One region of the Streptomyces sp. NPDC048623 genome, then DNA from elsewhere that is predicted to be linked to it. Evidence: riboswitches for the same ligand, from Rfam matches in the RefSeq annotation. Region 1 holds a riboswitch; the other holds the start of a gene.
What was found. A riboswitch is a leader RNA that binds a small molecule or an ion and turns the genes downstream of it on or off. The one in region 1 is predicted to bind glycine.
Positions count from the first base shown of each region.

Region 2: another riboswitch for glycine. It lies ahead of gcvP (aminomethyl-transferring glycine dehydrogenase); the one in region 1 lies ahead of gcvT (glycine cleavage system aminomethyltransferase GcvT).

Region 1 is NZ_JBEZHV010000002.1:8,625-12,804, reverse strand. It holds gene glyA (serine hydroxymethyltransferase) at 1-854, opposite strand, end outside; gene gcvH (glycine cleavage system protein GcvH) at 894-1,271, opposite strand; gene gcvT (glycine cleavage system aminomethyltransferase GcvT) at 1,400-2,539, opposite strand; glycine riboswitch at 2,724-2,837, opposite strand; gene AB0C73_RS03125 (AAA family ATPase) at 3,047-3,739, shown strand; gene AB0C73_RS03120 (enhanced serine sensitivity protein SseB) at 3,831-4,180, shown strand, end outside.
Region 2 is NZ_JBEZHV010000043.1:9,712-13,891, reverse strand. It holds gene gcvP (aminomethyl-transferring glycine dehydrogenase) at 1-2,563, opposite strand, end outside; glycine riboswitch at 2,742-2,840, opposite strand; gene AB0C73_RS34890 (PRC-barrel domain-containing protein) at 2,955-3,329, shown strand; gene AB0C73_RS34885 (DNA polymerase IV) at 3,362-4,180, opposite strand, start outside.

The DNA.
Region 1 (4,180 bases):
TGGCGCTCCTTGAACTCCTCCGAGGCCGCGACCTTGAAGGAGACCGCCTTGGCCGCGATCACGTGCTCCAGCGGGCCGCCCTGGAAGCCGGGGAAGACCGAGGAGTTCAGCTTCTTCGCGAACTCCTTCTTCGCCAGGATGATGCCGCCGCGCGGGCCGCCGAGCGTCTTGTGCGTGGTGGAGGTCACCACGTCCGCGTACTCGACCGGGTTCGGGTGCAGACCCGCCGCGACCAGGCCCGCGAAGTGGGCCATGTCGACCCACAGGTACGCCTCGACCTCGTCGGCGATCCGGCGGAACTCGGCGAAGTCGAGCTGACGCGGGTACGCCGACCAGCCGGCGATGATCACCTTCGGGCGGTGCTCCTTGGCGAGGCGCTCGACCTCGGCCATGTCGACCAGGCCGTTCTCGTCCACGTGGTACGCGACCACGTTGAACTGCTTGCCCGAGAAGTTCAGGCGCATGCCGTGGGTGAGGTGGCCGCCGTGCGCCAGGTCGAGACCCAGGATCGTGTCGCCGGGCTGGGCGATCGCGAACAGCGCGGCCTGGTTGGCGGAGGCGCCGGAGTGCGGCTGCACGTTGGCGTACTCGGCGCCGAACAGGTCCTTGATCCGGTCGATCGCGATCTGCTCGGCCACGTCGACGTGCTCGCAGCCGCCGTAGTAGCGGCGGCCCGGGTAGCCCTCGGCGTACTTGTTGGTGAGGACGGAGCCCTGGGCCTCCATGACCGCGACCGGAGCGAAGTTCTCCGAGGCGATCATCTCGAGGGTGGACTGCTGGCGGCGGAGCTCGGCGTCGACGGCGGCGGCGACGTCCGGGTCCAGCTCGTGGAGGGGAGTGTTCAGAAGCGACATGAAGCGATCCCTAGGGGGTCTCGGTCAGCCTGCGGTGAATCAGCCTGCGGTGAAGGCGGTGTACTCGTCGGCGGAGAGCAGGTCGCCCGGCTCCTCGGCGATGCGCACCTTGAACAGCCAGCCACCCTCGAACGGGTGCTTGTTCACCAGCTCCGGGTCGTTCACGACGTCCTCGTTGGCCTCGACGACCTCGCCGGTCACGGGGGCGTACAGCTCGCTGACGGACTTGGTGGACTCCAGCTCGCCGCAGGCCTCGCCCGCGGTCACCGTGTCACCGACCTCCGGGAGCTGCACGAAGACGATGTCGCCGAGCGCGTTCGCCGCGTGCTCGGTGATGCCGACCGTCGCGACGCCGTCCTCGGCGCCCGACAGCCACTCGTGCTCCTTGCTGTAGCGAAGGTTCTGCGGGTTGCTCATGACCTGATTCTCCTGGATGCGGGGAGTGCGGATGTACGGGGGTCTTACGGGGTGAGACGCGGACTGAGACGAATGCGTCACGTTCCGAGCGGGCGGAGCCGCGAACGGGCGGGGCTGTCGCCCCATCCTCACTTCTGGCGCTTGTAGAACGGCAGCGCCACGACCGCGTACGGCTCGTGCGTGCCGCGGATGTCGACGCCGACACCCTCGGTGCCGGGCTCGGCGAAGGCCGCGTCCACGTACGCCATGGCGATCGGCTTGGCCAGCGTCGGGGACGGGGCGCCGGAGGTGATCTCGCCGATGACCTCGCCGTTCGCGACGACCGACATGCCGGCGCGCGGGACGCGGCGGCCCTCGGCGACCAGGCCGACCAGCTTGCGCGGCGGGGCGGTCTCGGCGCGCTCGGCGGCCTTCTCCAGGGCCTCGCGGCCGACGAAGCGGCCCTCGTTCGTGGTCTTCTCGAACTTCACGACGCGGCCGAGACCGGCGTCGAAGGGGGTGAGCGAGGTGTTCAGCTCGTGCCCGTACAGCGGCATGCCCGCCTCAAGGCGCAGCGTGTCGCGGCAGGACAGACCGCACGGGATCAGGCCGACGCCCGCGCCCGCCTCGGTCAGCGCCTGCCACACGCCCTCGGCGTGCTCGGGCTTCAGGAACAGCTCGAAGCCGTCCTCGCCGGTGTAGCCGGTACGGGCGATGAGCGCGGGCACGCCCGCGACGGTGCCCGGCAGGCCGGCGTAGTACTTCAGACCGTCCAGGTCGGCGTCGGTGAGGGACTTCAGGATGCCGGGGGACTCGGGGCCCTGCACGGCGATCAGGGCGTACGCGTCGCGGTCGTCGCGCACCTCGGCGTCGAAGCCCTCGGCGCGGGCCACCAGGGCGTCCAGGACGACCTGGGCGTTGGAGGCGTTGGCGACGACCATGTATTCAGAAGACCCAGCCTCCGTCTCGCCGAGGCGGTAGACGATCAGGTCGTCGATGATGCCGCCGTCCTCCTGGCAGATCATCGTGTAGCGGGCGCGGCCGTTGCCGACGGTCGAGATGTTGCCGACCAGGGCGTAGTCGAGGAGCTCCACGGCCTGCGGGCCGGTGACGGTGATCTCGCCCATGTGGGAGAGGTCGAAGAGACCGGCCTTGGTGCGCACGGCGTTGTGCTCGTCGCGCTCGCTGCCGTACCGCAGCGGCATGTCCCAGCCGGCGAAGTCGGTCATGGTCGCGCCCAGCGAACGATGCAGGGCATCGAGGGCGGTCAGACGGGGGGCAGTGCTCATGGGGTGGCTCCCGGGTCCCAGGCGTGCGGGGCACGACATACATGACGGTGAGGACGATCCTCCCCATCTGTCATGGAACCTGAGAGGTTCACCGAGAGCATCTCGTCACCGAGTGATCGGCGCCGAGAGATCGGCTTGCACCTTGGGTGGGGACGCGACGGTGCGACCCGCTTTTCAGATCTGCCTCATCCACGCGGTACGGGGCCTGAGAGATTCAAGGGAGGTACTTGCTCCTTCGGCGCCCGGGCAGGCGGCGCGACTGCGCCGGCTGGACCCGGAACTCTCCCGCGCGGATTCGAGCGGCCGGTATGCGGTTGTGCGCGCTCGTGCGAGCGCGTGGCGCGCTCATCATTGCACGGCCGATCCGCGCGGCAAATCGCTTGTGCCTCATTACCGTCTCTTTACACTTCGTGGGCAGGGGTCCGCAGACACCCGGCAGTCGGCAGGCCCGGTGGTCCGCAGGCCCGCCGGTCCGCGGACCCGACTGGGACAGATGGGGGAGAAGCGATGACGATCCGGCACACCGGTGTTCCGGCCACGGCGACGAACGCCGGAATACCGGCCCAGCGGGCGGTCGCCCGGGCCCGCGTCCGCGAGCGGGCCCGCAGCAGGCGCCGTGCGCGGCTGCTGCGCGACCTGCGCGAGCGCGGCGGCCGCAGCCCCCGCGCGCTCACCTTCGCCGCCGGGGACGTCGTCGTGGTCTCCGGACTGCCCGGCGCCGGGAAGTCCACCCTCATGGCCCGGGCCGCCGAGGGCCGCGCCGTCGACTCCCAGGACACCCGGGAGCGCTGGGAGGCCCGGCTGCCCCGCTTCCTGCCGTACGCGCTCTACCGCCCGTTCGCCCGCCTCGCGCACTACGCGGGCCTGCGCCGCGCCCTGCGCACCGGCGCCGGGGTGATCGTCCACGACTGCGGCACCCAGTCCTGGGTGCGCGGCTGGCTCGCCCGCGCGGCCCGCCGGCGCGGCGCCGCCCTGCACCTGATCCTGCTCGACGTCGACCCGGACACGGCCCGGTCGGGCCAGCGCGACCGCGGCCGCGGCGTCTCCCCGTACGCCTTCGCCCGCCACCGGCGCGCCGTCGCCCGGCTGGTCCGCACCGCCGAGGCCGGCGCCCTGCCCCCGGGCTGCGCCTCGGTCACCCTGCTCGACCGGGACGCCGCCGACGCCCTGCGGAAGATCGCCTTCCGCGACGGACCGTGACGCACTCCGCACCTTTTTCGGTCACAACCGCCGCTTGGCGCCATTAGGGTGCTGAGGCGCACCGTGACCGGGGAAGGGGACGAGGAGAACCGTGGACGTGACGTGGCCGGGCAATGAGCTCGAGGAAGTACTGGCCGCCTCCCTCGGCAACCCCTCCGCCGGCGGACGCCTGGTCGAGGTCCTCGGCCGCAGCCCCGTCTGGGTGCCGCTGCCCAACGGCGGCGGGCCCGACAGCGCCGACCTCGACCTGCCCACCATGGAGATCGACGGCGCCGCCTACGTGCCCGTCTTCAGCTCCGAGCGGGAGTTCCTCGCCATCGCCGGCGCACACATGTCGTACACCGTCGCCCCCGCCCGCGACTTCGCCCGCGGCCTGCCGCCGCAGCTCGGCATCGCCGTGAACCCCGGCGGCACCGTCGGCGTCCCGCTGCCCCCGCCCGC
Region 2 (4,180 bases), on a different contig from region 1:
CCGGGAACGACATGGTCGGCGCGTGGAAGCCGTAGTCGATCAGGCGCTTGGCGATGTCGTCGACGGTGACGCCGGTCGCCTTGGACAGCGGACGCAGGTCGACGATGCACTCGTGGGCGACCAGACCGGCCGGGCCGGTGTAGAGCACCGGGTAGTGCGGCTCCAGGCGCTTGGCGATGTAGTTCGCCGCGAGGACGGCGACCTGGGTGGCGTGCTTGAGGCCCTCGCCGCCCATCAGGCGCACGTACGACCACGAGATCGGCAGGACGCCGGCCGAGCCCCACGGGGCGGCCGAGATCGGGCCGACGCCGGTCTCCGGGCCCGCGGCGGGCTGCAGCGGGTGGTTCGGCAGGTACGGGGCGAGGTGCGCGCGCACACCGACCGGGCCGACGCCCGGGCCGCCGCCGCCGTGCGGGATGGCGAAGGTCTTGTGCAGGTTGAGGTGCGAGACGTCGCCGCCGAAGTGGCCCGGCTTGGCGAGGCCGACCAGGGCGTTGAGGTTGGCGCCGTCGACGTACACCTGACCGCCGGCCTCGTGGACCTCGGCGCAGATGTCGGCGACGTGCTCCTCGAACACACCGTGCGTGGACGGGTAGGTGATCATCAGCACGGCGAGCTCGTCGCGGTACTGCTCGATCTTGGCGCGCAGGTCCTCGACGTCGACCTCGCCGTCCTCGGCGGTCTTGACGACGACGATCTTCATGCCGGCCATCGCGGCGCTGGCGGCGTTGGTGCCGTGCGCGGAGGACGGGATGAGGCAGACGGTGCGCTGGGCGTCGCCGTTGGCGCGGTGGTACGCGCGGACGGCGAGCAGACCGGCCAGCTCGCCCTGGGAGCCGGCGTTCGGCTGGATCGACACCTTGTCGTAGCCGGTGACCTCGGCGAGGCGCTCCTCGAGCTCGGTGATGAGCGTGAGGTAGCCCTGCGCCTGCTCGACCGGGGCGAAGGGGTGGATCTGGCCGAACTCGGGCCAGGTCACCGCCTCCATCTCGGTGGCCGCGTTCAGCTTCATGGTGCAGGAGCCGAGCGGGATCATGCCGCGGTCGAGGGCGTAGTCGCGGTCGGCCAGCTTGCGCAGGTAGCGCATCATCGCGGTCTCGGAGCGGTGCGCGTGGAAGACCGGGTGGGTCAGGTACGCGTCGGTGCGCAGCGCGTCGACGGGCAGCGCGTCCTCGGTGCTCGCGTCGAGGGCTGTGATGTCGGCGAGGTCGACGTTGACACCGAAGGCGGCCCAGACGGCGGCCAGGTCGGCGCGGGTGGTGGTCTCGTCGCAGGACACGGACACGTGGTCGGCGTCGGCGAGGTGGAGGTTCACACCGGCCTCGCGGGCGGCGGTGACGACGGTGTCGGCGCGGCCCGGGACACGGGCGGTGAGGGTGTCGAAGAAGGCGCCCTGGGTGAGCTCGACGCCCCCGGCGCGCAGACCGGCGGCGAGGATCGCGGCGTAGCGGTGGGTCCGCTGCGCGATGCCCTTGAGGCCGTCGGGGCCGTGGTAGACGGCGTACATGCCGGCCATGACGGCGAGCAGGACCTGCGCCGTACAGATGTTGCTGGTGGCCTTCTCGCGGCGGATGTGCTGCTCGCGGGTCTGCAGGGTCAGGCGGTAGGCCTTGTTGCCGTCGGCGTCGACGGAGACACCGACCAGACGGCCGGGCATCGAGCGGACGTGCTTGTCCTGGACCGACATGTAGCCGGCGTGCGGGCCGCCGAAGCCGAGCGGGACACCGAAGCGCTGGGTGGTGCCGACGGCGATGTCGGCGCCGAGCGAACCCGGGGAGGCGAGCAGGGTGAGGGCGAGCAGGTCGGCGGCGACGGTGACGATCGCGCCGAGCTCGTGGGCCTGGTCGATGACCGGCTTGATGTCACGGATGGCACCGGAGGCGCCCGGGTACTGGAGCAGCACACCGAAGACACCGCGCTCGGCGATCTCGGCCGGGATGCCGGCGGACAGGTCGGCGACGACGACCTCGACGCCGGTGGGCTCGGCGCGGGTCTGGATGACGGCGACGGTCTGCGGCAGGGCGTCGGCGTCGACCAGGAACACACCGTTCTTGACCTTGCCGATACGGCGGGACAGCGCCATCGCCTCGGCGGCGGCGGTGGCCTCGTCGAGCAGCGAGGAGCCGGCGGTGGGCAGACCGGTGAGGTCGGCGACCATGGTCTGGAAGTTGAGCAGCGCCTCCAGGCGGCCCTGCGAGATCTCCGGCTGGTACGGCGTGTAGGCCGTGTACCAGGCCGGGTTCTCCATGACGTTGCGCAGGATCACCGACGGGGTGAACGTGCCGTAGTAGCCGAGGCCGATCATCGGCGTGAGGACCTGGTTGCGGTCGGCGAGGGCGCGCAGCTCGGCGAGCACCTCGGCCTCGGTGCGGGCGGCCGGCAGGGCCAGCGCCTCGGCGTTCTTGATGACGTCCGGCACGGCGGCGGCCGTGAGCTCGTCGAGGGAGCCGTAACCGACCTGGGCGAGCATCTTGGCCCGCGCCTCGGCGTCGGGCCCGATGTGCCGCTGCTCGAAGGGGATGCCCTGCTCGAGCTCGGAGAGCGGGATGCGGTTGGCGGTCATGTACGGGGGCCTCCTGGTCGTCACGACCTGCGAGGGGCACCGCGGCGCGGGTGCCCGGACGGCCTCCCCCTCTGTCATCTCGACCTGAGAGCTTCACCGGCCGTGCCTCGCGGCGGGCCGGCTTTCACCGTCGGTGAGGGCGGGAGACGTGGACGCCCGCCCTGCTTTCCAGAGTGACCTCGTCCGCGCGGTACGGGTGCCTGAGAGATTCCGGGGAGGATTTGCTCCTTCGGCGCCTCCGAAAGCTTTCCTCGGAGGACTCTCCCGCGCGGGGTAAACAGCCACAGCCAGCCTACCAGCGCCGTTCCTTCTCCCATCGCTCAAGTGGCCGACATCCCAGATGTGCCCTTTCGTAGTGCTTGAAGAGCAGTTGCGACCAGTTGGAGGGACCGTGCAGACCGACATCGATCCGCGCAGCCTGATCGGCCGCAAGGCGTTCGACCGGAACGGACACAAGATCGGCACCGTGGACGAGGTGTACCTGGACGACGCGACGGGCGTCCCCGAATGGGCCGCCGTCCGCACCGGACTGTTCAGCCGGGACGCGTTCGTCCCCCTGGAGCCCAGCGAGCTGACGGGCGACGGCCTCCACATCCCGTACGAGCGCGCGCTCATCAAGGACGCCCCGGACTTCGGCGTCGGCCGGCATCTCTCGCCGGAGCAGGAACTCCAGCTCTACCGCCACTACAGTCTCGCCCTGCCCCCGCCGCCCCAGGACTCCGGCCCCCGCGACTTCGGCCGTCTGGCGGGCCAGGAGGAGGCCTGACGGCCCCACCCGGGCGCCAGGCCGCGTCCGGCCTAGGCGGCCGCTCCGGTGGCACCGCCCGGGACCAGGGGCAGCGGATCGGACGGTGTCAGGTCGGGGTCGTCGACGGAGAAGGTGCGGACCCGGCCCGGCTCGGAGCCGGGTTCCTCGAAGCGCACGGTGACCCGGCCGAGGCCGCTGCCCTGCACCCATCCGGCGCCGTGCACCGCGTGCCGTACGTCGTGCCCGGGCGCCCAGCGCCGCTCGGCGGTCTCCGTGGCGGTCGGCGGCGCGGCCTGAGGCACGGCGGCCGCGGGCTCCGCGGGCCCCGGGGACTGCCTGGGCTCCCCGCCCTCGTCCCGTACGGGCTCAGCGTCCGCCTCGGCAGCCTGCGCCTCGGCCTGCGCGAACAGGTCCTCCTGCGTGAAGTCGGCGAGACCGCTCACGCCCACACCGAGCAGCCGCACCCCGCCCGTGGTGTCCACCAGGTCGAGCAGCCGCCCGGCCGCCTCGCGCACCACCACAGGGTCGTCCGTCGGGCCGCGCAGCGTCTCGGAGCGGGTCAGCGTCGAGAAGTCGTACCGCCGGACCTTGAGGACGATGGTCCGCCCGGAGTGCCCGGAGCCGCGCAGCCGCGCCACACAGCGCTCCGCGAGCCGCTCCACCTCCAGGCGGATCCGCAGCCGGTCGTGCAGGTCCACGTCGAAGGTGTCCTCCACCGAGACCGACTTGGTGTCCCGCTCCGCCACCACCGGCCGGTCGTCACGCCCGAGCGCCATCCGGTGGAGCCCGGCTCCGTGCGCCCGTCCCAGGAGCCGTACGAGCTCGTCCTCGCCCGCCTCCACCACGTCCGTGACCGTCGTGATCCCGGC